DNA from 4 places in the Rossellomorea sp. NPDC071047 genome. Region 1 is predicted to be linked to each of the others. Evidence: riboswitches for the same ligand, from Rfam matches in the RefSeq annotation. Region 1 holds a riboswitch; each other region holds the start of a gene.
The links. Region 1 has a riboswitch for S-adenosylmethionine ahead of metK (methionine adenosyltransferase). Riboswitches for the same ligand answer to the same signal wherever they lie in the genome.

Region 2: linked by a shared signal. The riboswitch ahead of ACQKFO_RS13635 (O-acetylhomoserine aminocarboxypropyltransferase/cysteine synthase family protein) and the one ahead of metK (methionine adenosyltransferase) in region 1 are both predicted to bind S-adenosylmethionine.
Region 3: linked by a shared signal. The riboswitch ahead of ACQKFO_RS22010 (Na+/H+ antiporter NhaC family protein) and the one ahead of metK (methionine adenosyltransferase) in region 1 are both predicted to bind S-adenosylmethionine.
Region 4: linked by a shared signal. The riboswitch ahead of ACQKFO_RS19225 (methionine ABC transporter ATP-binding protein) and the one ahead of metK (methionine adenosyltransferase) in region 1 are both predicted to bind S-adenosylmethionine.

What each region holds. Positions count from the first base shown of each region.
Region 1 covers NZ_JBNNJT010000006.1:321,257-324,427, forward strand. Annotated here, with positions in the region: gene metK (methionine adenosyltransferase) at 67-1,269, opposite strand; SAM riboswitch class I at 1,482-1,626, opposite strand; gene pckA (phosphoenolpyruvate carboxykinase (ATP)) at 1,952-3,171, shown strand, end outside.
Region 2 covers NZ_JBNNJT010000003.1:344,853-348,023, reverse strand. Annotated here, with positions in the region: gene ACQKFO_RS13640 (trans-sulfuration enzyme family protein) at 1-1,021, shown strand, start outside; SAM riboswitch class I at 1,117-1,236, shown strand; gene ACQKFO_RS13635 (O-acetylhomoserine aminocarboxypropyltransferase/cysteine synthase family protein) at 1,486-2,781, shown strand; gene metX (homoserine O-acetyltransferase MetX) at 2,862-3,171, shown strand, end outside.
Region 3 covers NZ_JBNNJT010000009.1:22,068-25,238, forward strand. Annotated here, with positions in the region: gene ACQKFO_RS22005 ((S)-benzoin forming benzil reductase) at 1-412, shown strand, start outside; gene ACQKFO_RS22010 (Na+/H+ antiporter NhaC family protein) at 504-1,820, opposite strand; SAM riboswitch class I at 1,907-2,011, opposite strand; gene ACQKFO_RS22015 (MFS transporter) at 2,232-3,171, shown strand, end outside.
Region 4 covers NZ_JBNNJT010000006.1:153,237-156,407, reverse strand. Annotated here, with positions in the region: gene ACQKFO_RS19235 (GNAT family N-acetyltransferase) at 1-269, opposite strand, end outside; gene ACQKFO_RS19230 (glycerol-3-phosphate responsive antiterminator) at 314-883, opposite strand; SAM riboswitch class I at 1,516-1,622, shown strand; gene ACQKFO_RS19225 (methionine ABC transporter ATP-binding protein) at 1,743-2,768, shown strand; gene ACQKFO_RS19220 (methionine ABC transporter permease) at 2,758-3,171, shown strand, end outside.

The DNA.
Region 1 (3,171 bases):
TCGTACCATAGCGTAAAAAAGACCAACACCCTGATAAGTGTTGGTCTCTTCTATCACTATCTTTCCTTATTCGCTCAACGCTTCCGCTTTTAATGCTTCCGCTTTGTTTGTACGCTCCCAAGGAAGATCAATATCGTTACGGCCAAAGTGTCCGTAAGCAGCTGTCTGCTTGTAGATCGGACGACGAAGGTCCAGCATTTTGATGATTCCTGCAGGACGCAGATCAAAGTTGTTACGAACAACGTCGATTAGTACGTCTTCTGATACTTTACCTGTCCCAAATGTATCAACTGAGATGGATACCGGTTGAGCGACACCGATCGCATACGCTAATTGAACTTCACATTTTTCAGCAAGTCCTGCTGCCACAATGTTCTTCGCTACATAACGTGCTGCATAAGCTGCAGAACGGTCCACTTTCGTTGCATCCTTACCAGAGAATGCACCGCCACCGTGACGAGCGTATCCGCCATATGTGTCAACGATGATCTTGCGTCCTGTTAATCCTGCATCACCTTGAGGTCCACCGATAACGAAACGACCAGTCGGGTTGATGAAGTATTTAGTCTCTCCATCGATCAGTTCTTTCGGTACAACTGGATCGATGACGTATTCTTTTAAGTTACGTTGGATTTGCTCAAGCGTCACTTCAGGGTGATGCTGAGTCGAGATAACGATCGTGTCGATACGAACCGGCTTATCGTTTTCATCATATTCAACGGTTACTTGAGTTTTTCCATCCGGACGCAAGTAAGGAAGGATTTCTTCTTTACGAACTTCAGTCAGACGTCGGGAAATTTTGTGGGCAAGGGAAATCGGAAGAGGCATAAGCTCTTTCGTTTCATTACAAGCGAAACCAAACATTAGCCCCTGGTCACCTGCACCGATTGCATCGATTTCTTCATCCGTCATTTGACCTTCACGAGCTTCAAGTGCCTGATCTACACCTTGAGCGATATCAGCAGATTGCTCATCGATGGATGTTAATACAGCACATGTCTCGGCATCAAAGCCATATTTCGCACGAGTGTAGCCAATTTCACGGATCGTTTCACGAACGATTTTTGGAATATCGACATACGTACTCGTGGTAATTTCACCCGCAACAAGAACAAGACCCGTCGTAACAGACGTTTCACATGCTACACGAGCATTCGGATCATTAGTAAGAATTGCATCAAGAATTGAATCAGAGATTTGGTCACAAATTTTATCTGGATGTCCTTCGGTTACGGACTCAGATGTAAACAGACGACGTTTAGTTGACATCAAGGTTCCTCCTTAAGCATAATTGTTAGACTTTGATCTAACAAAACATTAAACAGATACGGTACTCATTCCCTAAGTAGTATGAAGTAAACATGGTTTTTTTATAAAAAAATCATGCATTATGTGCATTTGATCCACTATAAACAGAAAAAACCCTTCCTCATCGTTAAAGCATCAGAGGAAAGGTTTCAGATCATAGCCGCGCCTTTTCTCTCTTATCGTTCAAGGTTCTCAGACCTTGCCTCAGTTTAGCACCTTCGCTTAATCGGATCGTTTCAAAAGAATAAGATCCATTCTCTATTTAGCAGGTTGCTGGGTTTCATAGGGTCTGCTCCCTCCACCAGCTCAGGATAAGAGTATCCGTTCAAGGAACAATAATAACGTTTAGTACTAGAGGTGTCAACTTTTTTTCAAGTGACATGTTTAACCATTCATGCTTACTATTTTCATGATTCCAACCCAACTTAACTTCTTAAAATAACCCAATTAGGCAATGAGGCTAAACATTATGATATTTTTTTCATATATATAAGAAGGTACAAGCTATATTTGGACGAAAAATGTGACAATATGAAGACACATTATAAAATTGAATAAATAGTATAGACTAATGGTTCAATTGTGTTATACTAATTTTGTGAAGCAAACGAGATCATTAAATTTATATAAAGGAAGGGTTCTAATGAATTCAGTGAGCATGTCTAATGAATTAACAGAATTACTTAACGGTCAAAATATTCAGGAACAATTATCTGTTTCCCAACTAGTTGAAAAAGTCCTTCAACGAAATGAAGGCGTTTTAACATCATCAGGTGCAGTCAGAGCAGAAACTGGTAAATACACAGGACGCTCTCCTAAGGATAAATTCATTGTAGAAGAACCATCCACGAAGGATAAGATTGAGTGGGGTTCTGTGAATCAACCAATCTCTTCAGAATCATTCGATAAACTATATACAAAAGTATTAGATTACTTAAAAGAAAAAGAAGAAGTATTTTCATTCAAAGGGTTTGCAGGTGCTGACCCTAAACATAGACTACCGATTCAAGTGATCAACGAATTCGCTTGGCATAATCTTTTCGCTCACCAATTATTCATTCGCCCTACTGGAGAAGAGCTTAAGGGTCATCAATCTGAATTCACCGTCGTGTCTGCCCCGAACTTCAAGGCAGATCCAGCAGAAGACGGAACTCACTCTGAAACATTTATCATTGTATCATTTGAAAGAAGAATTGTCTTAATTGGCGGAACGGAGTATGCAGGTGAAATGAAGAAATCGATCTTCTCTGTCATGAACTACGTGCTTCCAGAATCCGATATCCTTTCCATGCACTGTTCTTCAAATGTCGGACGTGAAGGAGATGTGGCATTGTTCTTCGGTTTATCCGGTACAGGAAAAACGACATTGTCTGCAGATTCAAACCGTCGTTTAATCGGTGATGACGAGCACGGATGGTCTCCGAACGGTGTATTCAATATCGAAGGCGGCTGCTACGCTAAATGTATTGGTCTGACACGTGAAAAGGAGCCGCAAATCTTTGATGCGATCCGTTTCGGTTCTGTCCTTGAAAATGTGGTTCTCGATGACAATTCACGCATCGCTGATTATGAGGATAACACTTTGACAGAAAATACTCGTGCTGCGTACCCTCTTCAAGCGATGGATAACATCGTTGAACCAAGTGTTGCAGGACATCCAAATACCATTGTATTCTTAACCGCAGATGCATTCGGGGTATTACCTCCAATCAGCAAACTGACGAAAGAACAAGCAATGTACCACTTCTTGAGCGGATACACATCGAAGCTTGCAGGTACTGAGCGCGGAATCACTTCTCCACAAGCCACATTCTCGACATGCTTTGGCTCACCATTCCTGCCACTCCCTGCAACTCGTTATGC
Region 2 (3,171 bases), on a different contig from region 1:
GGGTTTCTACGAAGGAAAGTCTCCGTATCTCTACACAAGAACGGGAAACCCGAATACAGACGAGCTTGGTAAAATGGTGGCAGACTTGGAAGGAGCTCCAGCAGGTGTCGCTACCTCTTCTGGATTATCGGCCATTCTTGTAGGAATCCTCGCTGTTGTGCAATCAGGGGACCATATCATTGCTGCCGAGGATTTATACGGCGGTACGTTTCATATGTTAAAAGAAGAGCTTAAGACATTTGGCATATCTACTTCTTTTGTGAATTTTACGAGTGTTGAAGAGATCGAGGAGGCTCTAACACCACAAACGAAACTCCTATACAGTGAGACGGTGACGAACCCGTTTATGCGGGTAGAAGATATTTCAAGAATAGTTGAACTTGCTGAGAAACATAATCTGAAAACCATGATCGACAACACATTTGCCACACCGTTTCTGCGCCGGCCTTTCCTGGAAGGGGTCGACCTGGTCGCTCACAGTGCCACGAAATATATCGGTGGACACAGTGATATCACAGCAGGAGTCGTCGTGGGAAAAGAAGAGCTTGTTCAAAAAGCGAGAGAGAAAGTTGTCAACATCGGGTCGAACTTGAGTCCATTTGAAGCGTGGCTGACTTGCAGAGGGGCAAAAACACTCGCTCTTCGAATGGGAACCCAAGCAAGTAATGCAGAAGTTCTGGCGGCGGACCTTCGTTCAAATGAATTTGTGAAGGGAGTCTATTACCCAACCGATTTATCGGATAAGGGAAATGGCGCTATCGTTACGATCGAACTATCCAGCACATGCGATATCAGCACATTCTTCAAATCACTTGGATGGATTAAAATCATTCCTTCCCTCGCCGGTGTAGAGACGACGGTTTCCTACCCATTGGGAACATCTCACCGTGCTCTACCGAAGGATGCTCAGGAAAAACTCGGAATAAACACACATGTCGTGCGCATATCGTTAGGTATTGAAGACGGGGAAGACATCGTCGTGCAATTTAACCAAGCGATTGCAGCTTCGGTTAAAAATTAAATAATGTAAAAATTCTAAAAATACTCTTGACGTCGAGGTTGGTTACCCCTTATAATTCATCTCAACGCAAGAATTTTCACATTGACAACTACATGCTCTTATCCAGAGAGGTGGAGGGACTAGGCCCGATGAAACCCGGCAACCTTCATGTGCGCAATAATGCGTCACATGAAAAGGTGCTAATTCCTGCAGGCGATCTGCCTGAAAGATAAGAGGAGGACCCTATTAAATTAGACCCTCTTCTTAGGAAGAGGTTTTTTTGTTTTTTCCTCTTCTATCTTCTTAGTAAAACACATTTCAGACATTGGGGGTGTTCAGCAAGAATGTTTGGAGATATCAGCTGCTGATTTTTTGAGAAATTTCAGCAGCTGAAAAAAACATCTTTTCTAACAGCTGAATATGTCAACTAACATTTAAACAAACCCAATCCCAATCCCAAAAAACCATTTTAGGAGGAATTCCCAATGACAAAATCATTCGATTTCGACACACTACTGCTTCACGGTGGCCAGGAGCCAGATCCATCCACAGGTTCAAGAGCGGTGCCCATTTACCAAACAACATCCTACGTTTTCGATAACAGTGATCATGCGGCTAAATTATTTGCCCTTGAAGAGCCAGGCAACATCTATACCCGTATCATGAACCCGACGGTCGATGTACTGGAGAAGCGCCTCTCTCTTTTAGAAGGAGGAATCGGAGCACTAGGGGTTTCATCCGGGATGGCTGCTATTTCTCTATCAATCTTGAATATCGCCGGAGCAGGTGATGAAATTGTAGCAGCTACCAATCTTTACGGTGGAACCTATAATTTATTCTCTACCACTCTTCCGAAATACGGAATAAAGGTTCATTTTGTAGATCCGACTGACCCGGAAAATATCCGCAAAGCGATCACTCCTAAAACGAAAGCCGTATTCGCTGAGACAATCGGAAATCCAAGTCTACATGTGCTTGATATTGAAGAGGTAGCAAAAGTGGCTCACGACCATCACATCCCGCTGATCATCGATAATACCTTTGCCACTCCATATGTATGTAAGCCGATCGAGTATGGAGCTGATATCGTCATCCACTCTGCAACAAAATGGATTGGTGGTCATGGAACGGCAATCGGGGGAGTCGTCATAGACGGTGGGAAATTCGATTGGAATCATGAAAAATTCCCGGGATTCACGGAAGAGGACCGGAGCTATAATGGACTTCGCTACGCACAGGATGTGGGGCCGGCTGCCTTCATTACAAAATTAAGAGTGCAGCTGCTTCGGGATTTGGGAGCGTGCTTAAGTCCACAGAACGCATTCCTTCTGTTACAGGGATTAGAAACGCTGCACCTTCGCATCGAACGTCATACAGAGAATGCCTTGAAGATCGCAGAGCATTTAGATCAGCATAATGGCGTTGCGTGGGTATCCTATCCGGGATTGCCGCAGCATCCGTCCCATAAACTTGCTCAAAAATACTTGAAAAATGGAGCGGGGTCCATCGTCGTCTTTGGAATTAAAGGTGGAAGGGATTCCGGACGGAAAGTAGTCGATAACATTTCCCTTTGGTCCCATGTTGCCAATGTAGGGGATGCGAAATCACTGATCATCCATCCGGCTTCCACGACCCATCAGCAATTAAATGACCAGGAAATCCGTGCGACAGGGGTAACCGAGGATCTTGTGAGACTTTCTGTTGGATTAGAGTCAGCGAAGGACCTGATTGAGGACTTGGATCATGCCATTGAAGTCGCATTGGAAACATCACGGGTATAATAGGATATTTTTAACCAGCGGGGGTATACCGATTGGAATCCTGATCCCCCCGCCACAACACCAAAAAAGGAGGTGGAGGAATGGAGAAGCCATGCACATATGAAGTTAGCTCCATTACCATCCCATCCCTAACATTAGAGTCAGGCACCACGTTGAAAAATGTAGATCTTACGTATGAACGAACAGGAAACAAAGACGGACCGACCATCCTGGTTTGCCATGCCCTCACCGGGACCCATATCGTAAAGGGGGCGAGTGAGGACCGCGGCTGGTGGGATGGACTGATTGGTCAGGGGTCGTATATTGATACCGAACATTTTAATGTGATTGCCTTTAATGTCTTAGGAGGATGTGAAGGAAGCACGGGACCGACGTCCACCAATCAACATA
Region 3 (3,171 bases), on a different contig from region 1:
TCCAATGATCTCCACCAATGAGATGCTAAAAGCAGCCAGGGGTTCCGAATCGAAGATGATCATGATCAATATCAGCTCAGGAGCAGGAAGTCGTCCTGTTCACGGATGGAGTACGTACTGCGCAACCAAAGCCGGCGTGAACATGCTGACGGAAACCGTAAGCCTGGAGCTTTCTAAAAAGCATAGCCGCCATCAAGTGATTGCCTTCAGCCCGGGTGTCATGGATACGGATATGCAGGGAGAAATCCGTTCCTCCTCTAAAGAAGCCTTTGCCGATGTAGAATCCTTTCAGCGCTACAAAGAGGAAGGGATGCTTCGTGAAACGGATACGGTCGCTAATGCACTGGTTAAACTCGTAACAGAAAGCGAAATCGAAAGTGGTAAGCTTTATCATGTAAATGATTTGTTATAAAAAGTGAGCAGATTACCGGAAACGGAATCTGCTTTTTCTTAGCTCAAAAAAAAGACAAACCCCAAAGGATTTGTCTCTCTACTATCATTTACTAAGATCGAACCGAGTTTGCTTCCGGTGCTGATTTACGTGTGAATTTCGGTAGTGCGAATCGAATGGCAATCAAACCGCAAACAGCAATCAAGATAGGGTAGAAGGCATATGGGATAATGCTGACCGGTGAAATGCCCGCGACTTCAGCCACTAACAGGGCCTGTGCTCCGTAAGGGATCAGCCCTTGAATCGAACAAGAGAAAATATCAAGGATACTGGCTGATTTACGGGCATCGACTCCATAGTTTTCACTAATCGATTTGGCAAGTGGACCGGCAATAATGATTGAAATCGTGTTGTTTGCTGTGCAAAGGTTAGTAGAACTCACTAATCCTGCAGTAGCAAGCTGTGCTCCCTGAGGAGACTTGATTTTGCGTGTAGCATGATATAGTAAAGCCTGAATACCGCCGTTATAACGGATGAGTTCGACAACTCCGCCAATCAGTACGGATAGAATCACGATCTCTGCCATCCCTGTCATTCCATCGGCCACACTGCCGAAATAACTGGCTGGAGTAAAGCTTCCATCTATGAATCCAATGATTCCAGCTAAAACAATTCCGCCTAACAAAACGACAAATACATTTAAACCTGCAAGAGCACCGATGATAACTCCAAGGTAAGGGAGAATTTTAATCCAATTAAAGCTTTCCACTCCGACAGTTGATTGATTCCCCATAGTAAGAACAAGGAGAATCACCATTGTCACGATTGCAGCAGGTAATACAATGAAGAAGTTCACTTTAAATTTATCTTTCATTTCCGTTTTCTGAGTACGAACAGCTGCAATGGTCGTATCTGAAATGAATGATAAGTTATCTCCGAACATCGCTCCTCCAATAACTGTCGCCATCGCAAGGGGCATGGAAATATCTGTACCTGAACTAATCCCGACACCGATTGGCGCAAGTGCTGCGATCGTTCCCATGGACGTACCCATTGATAATGATATGAAAGCAGCAATAATAAATAATCCAACGATGATCAAGTTACCAGGGAGCACGGATAGGGCGAAGTTTACGGTTGAATCAACGGCCCCCATCTTTTCAGCCACTCCGGAAAATGCTCCTGCTAACAGGAAGATAAAGACCATGATCATGATATCAGGGTGACCGGCTCCTTTAGCGAAACGCTCAATCTTAGCCGTTAATGTCTCTTTTCGGTTCATCACAAGACCTACCACAGATGCAATGATGATCGATACTAGTACAGGAAACGCATAAAAGTCTCCCGAAATGATGCCTGCTCCAAGGAACAGTGAAACAAATATGATCAAAGGCAGTAACGCCAATAAATTTCCTCTTTCTTGATTCATTCCTAACACTCCTTTGACGTCCAATTTACTAACATACAAAAAACCTCTTCCAAAATAAGAAGAGGTTTCAAAAGAACGAAACACTCCTCTTATCTTTCAAGCATTTCGCTTGCTGGATGTGGCACAGCACTCAATATGAGTCCGCTGCCGAGACATCGCAGGGCCAGTCCCTCCGTCTCTCTGGATAAGAAGAATATCGTATTTAGTTGATTTAAATATACTTCCATACTTTAAAGGGTTTACTGGAAAAAGTCAAACGGGAATTTTTTCTGTAGCATGGACATCAGTCTATTTCCTTCCTTACCAACAACAAAAGTATGATTTTATCCATAATAAGGTATAAACTCATAGACAATTGACCGTTCAAGGTCTACTATAAGGAAGACAAAAAACATCTTGGGGGATACGGTAGTGGAAAGAACTGTACGAAATCAAATTTTTACCTTACAAGGATTTTATTTATTGACGTTCTTCGGTGTTGGTAGTTTATATCCCTTACTCAGTGTGTATTTGAGCGAAAGTGTGGGCTTAAATGGTTATCAGATTGGAACGATCATGTCTGTAGGCCCCATTATGATGATTTTCTTCCAGCCTATATGGGGAATGGTGAGTGACACGACCAATCGTCCCACCTTGGTTCTTGGTTTAACCTCTTTAGTAGCAGGGATCTTTGCACTCGGTTACTTGTTCATGGACTTTTACTATGGCCTGCTTATCGTGGCCATTCTAGTTGCAATCTTCCAAAGTGCGATCATTCCTGTATCCGATAGTATAAGCTTGAAGTATACAAGTAAAGTCCGGTATAACTATGGAAATATCCGCCTGTTCGGCTCTTTGGGCTTTGGTATCGCAGTCTTTATGATGGGAAGACTTTCAGAAGGATTCATCGGGCCTACCATCATTTTTTACTCTTTCTTTATTTGTTTAGTCCTATCCGGATTCCTTTCGTTCCGTTTTCCGAAAGAGAGGGCGGCAGCCAAGCTTGATTTAAAGGCAGGGATGAAGGAATTATTCACGATGAAAAAGTTCCTTATCTTTTTAGCGGTCACATTCTTAGTGTTCGGCCCGAATCTGGCAAACAATGTGTATTTTGGATTATTTGTTGAAGACTCAGGTGGAACGTATGCAGGGATTGGTCTTGCGTTCCTGATTGCAGTGTTATCGGAGGTCCCCTTTATGAGGATCGCCGGTGGATGGATTGATAAATTCGGTTTGTTAACCGTCGCTGCCTTGGCAGGTGCTGCTTCCATGCTCCGCTGGCTCTTTTACTTTACTGAACCTAGTCTATGGCTTGTCTATTCATCGGCTGTCATGCAAGGTCTTGCCATTGGCCTGTTTATTCCAGCCGGAT
Region 4 (3,171 bases), 170 kb from region 1:
CTTTTATCTATGAAAAAATGAAACAGCCAGTAATCATCTCTACTCCCTGGAGTATAATGCAGATTGAAAAAGCCCACCATCTTATTTTGATTGTAAATGCCATATGGCTCTACCACTTTTCCACCTGGTCTTATATACGCTTTAGCAAGGGCAATAGCGACGGGAGGATGAATAGATGAAACATATTTCAGTTGTTCATCATGGACGGATAGTTCAAGTGCTTCTCGCCAATTGTCATCACTGATTAATTTAATACTTATATCTGACATACGACACCTCAGTTATTTTAATCTGATTTAACTAACCATTTTGGTTAAAAGTCCAGATTCCACAGCTTAGGATCCCCAGAGGAAATGGCAAGTGCACCGGCTCTCAATCCATTCAGAATATCTTGCTTATTACTGATTAGGCCACCAGCGATGATGGGCAGCGTAGTCATGGTCGTCAGTTTATCAATGACAGACGGCATAAGACCGGGAAGCACCTCAATCGCATCCGGCTTGCAGTTCTGTGCGATATCAATCCCTTTCACAAGGGCATTGCGGTCGATGAGAAAAAGGCGCTGGATCGTCATCAAGCCTTCTTCCTTTGCATATTTGATCAGGTTGCTCCTCGTCGTAATGATGCCAGCCGGCTTCCAGATTTCTGCTATGTATTTAATGGCACTCTTCGTATTGGATAATCCATCGATGAAATCAATATGGATAAACGTGGTTTTACCGGATTCCTTTAACTTTTTCAGATACCCATCCATCGTAATCAAATTGCCGGTTAGGATGAACACGATGTTGGCGTTTGATTGTATGGCCTTTTCCAAGTCTTTTTCTTCCTTTATGGAAGCGATGACTTGGGATTGGACGATGTCGATAATGTTAGGTTTCATGGAATTGGCCCCTTTTAATAATCTGAATATTGTTTTTTCTTTTAGTATAGCATAGTTGTTTGGGGATTCTTCTTTAATGGAGGCGATGATCTGAGAATTGATGATATATTGGTCGCTCCTTTAGAGAGTGTGGATGGTACCTTTATAGGTGAATATATTAGACTGCCTGTTAAAAGATAACTAGCACAATTATCGGTAGTGAGATCCGGTTAAGTATCAGAGCTAATCAATAGACGGAAATATTCCGCTTAAATTCGCCATGACGATTAAAAAAGGTTGAAATAAGGGGACATATTCCGCCTATTGACTCTATAAGTACAATAAGGGGTGATTTTTTTTGTATAACCGGAAAACCTCCGCTTATTTCCCCTCAAATCTAGTTCCAAACTGAATGTAACCGGAAAATCTCCGCTTATTTTTCTTTATCGTAGAGTGTGGCAGATTACGATTCTATCTTCTTCTTTCGACTAATCTCAATTTCTCTTATAGCCATAAAGTAGAGTAAGGACCGTCCCCGGTTTGTCCAACATAATACAATTAATTCAAAAACCGGATTGACAAACCAATTAGAATCCTTTACCATAACCCTAATGCTTAAAAGCATCATAACTTTAACTTAATAAAGCAATATCTTCTTATCCAGAGAGGTGGAGGGACTGGCCCTGTGATACCTCGGCAACGGGTTCTTATATGAATACCGTGCCAATTCCATCAAGTCATGTGACTTGAAAGATGAGAAGAGCGGGACATATACATATTTGTGCCTCTCTTCTTATGAAGGGGGGCACTTTTTATTTTCTGCCAAGTCCTTCAAACACAGGCTTCAAGAAGAATACATAGCGAAAGGAGCAAGTCCTGTATGATCAGAGTTCAGAATGTTACGAAAGTATTCGAGACGAAGGATGGCCCATTCACCGCTTTAAAAAATGTTTCCTTCGAAGTGAAGAAGGGAGAGATTTATGGTGTGATCGGATTCAGCGGAGCGGGAAAAAGCACGCTTGTCCGCTGTCTCAATTTTTTAGAGAAACCATCATCGGGTGATATTTTCATAGAGGGGCGCAGCCTGAAAGATCAGTCGGCAATCGATCTGAGGAAAGAGCGGCACCGCATCGGGATGATCTTTCAGCACTTCAATCTGTTTCAATCACGGACGGTGGCAGGGAATATCGCCTATCCTCTGAAACTTGCAAAATGGTCAAAAGAAAAGATCAGCGAGAGAGTAAAGGAGCTGCTCGCGTTTGTCGGACTTGAAGATAAAGCGAAGCATTATCCGGATCAACTGTCAGGAGGGCAGAAGCAAAGAGTGGGAATAGCAAGAGCCCTGGCGACATCGCCTTCGATCCTGCTCTGCGATGAAGCAACATCCGCACTTGATCCTCAGACGACGGATTCGATTCTGAACTTATTAAAGAGAATCAACGCGGAGTATGGCATTACGATTGTGATGATCACCCACGAAATGGGGGTCATCCGGGAAATCTGTGATAAGGTCGCTGTCATGGAAAATGGAGAAATCGTTGAAGAGGGTAGCGTCTTCGATATCTTCTCCAACCCGCAGACCCCGACGACGAAAAATTTTGTGAAGAGTGTCATGAATGATCAGCTGCCGGCATCGGTTCTCGACAAATTGAATGACAGCAAAGCAGGGCGCATCTGCCGCCTCATTTTCAAGGGTGATTCGACGGGCACGCCGATCCTTTCCGAAACGGCAAAGAAATTCGATGCCCACATCAATGTGTTATTCGGCCAGATCACGGAACTCCAGGGTAAGCCGTTCGGGAATCTCATCGTACAGATCATCGGCAGCAAGAAAGAAACGGAAGAAATCCTGGATTATTGGAAGAACAGATTATTAGTAAGCGAGGTGGAGAAGCGTGCAAGTTAACTGGGAATTATTCTGGCCAAGAATTATAGAAGCGACATGGGATACCGTGGCGATGGTGTCATTCTCCCTTATATTTGCAACGTTGATTGGGCTTCCCCTCGGCATCATCGTCGTGGTGACGAGAAAGGGGCACTTACTTGAAAATAAAATCGTCTTTTCCATATTGAGCAGCATCATCAACGTGTTCCGTTCGATCCCGTTCATCATCTTGATGGTGGCCATCATCCCCTTTACAAGATTGGTAGTGGGCACATCGATTGGAACGGCGGCAGCGGTCGTGCCGCTTGTCGTATTTGCGGCACCGTATATAGCAAGACTGGTAGAGAGCTCGCTCCTTGAAGTGGAACCGGGTGTCATTGAAGCGGCGGAGTCCATGGGGGCCGGGCCGTGGCAGATCATCTTC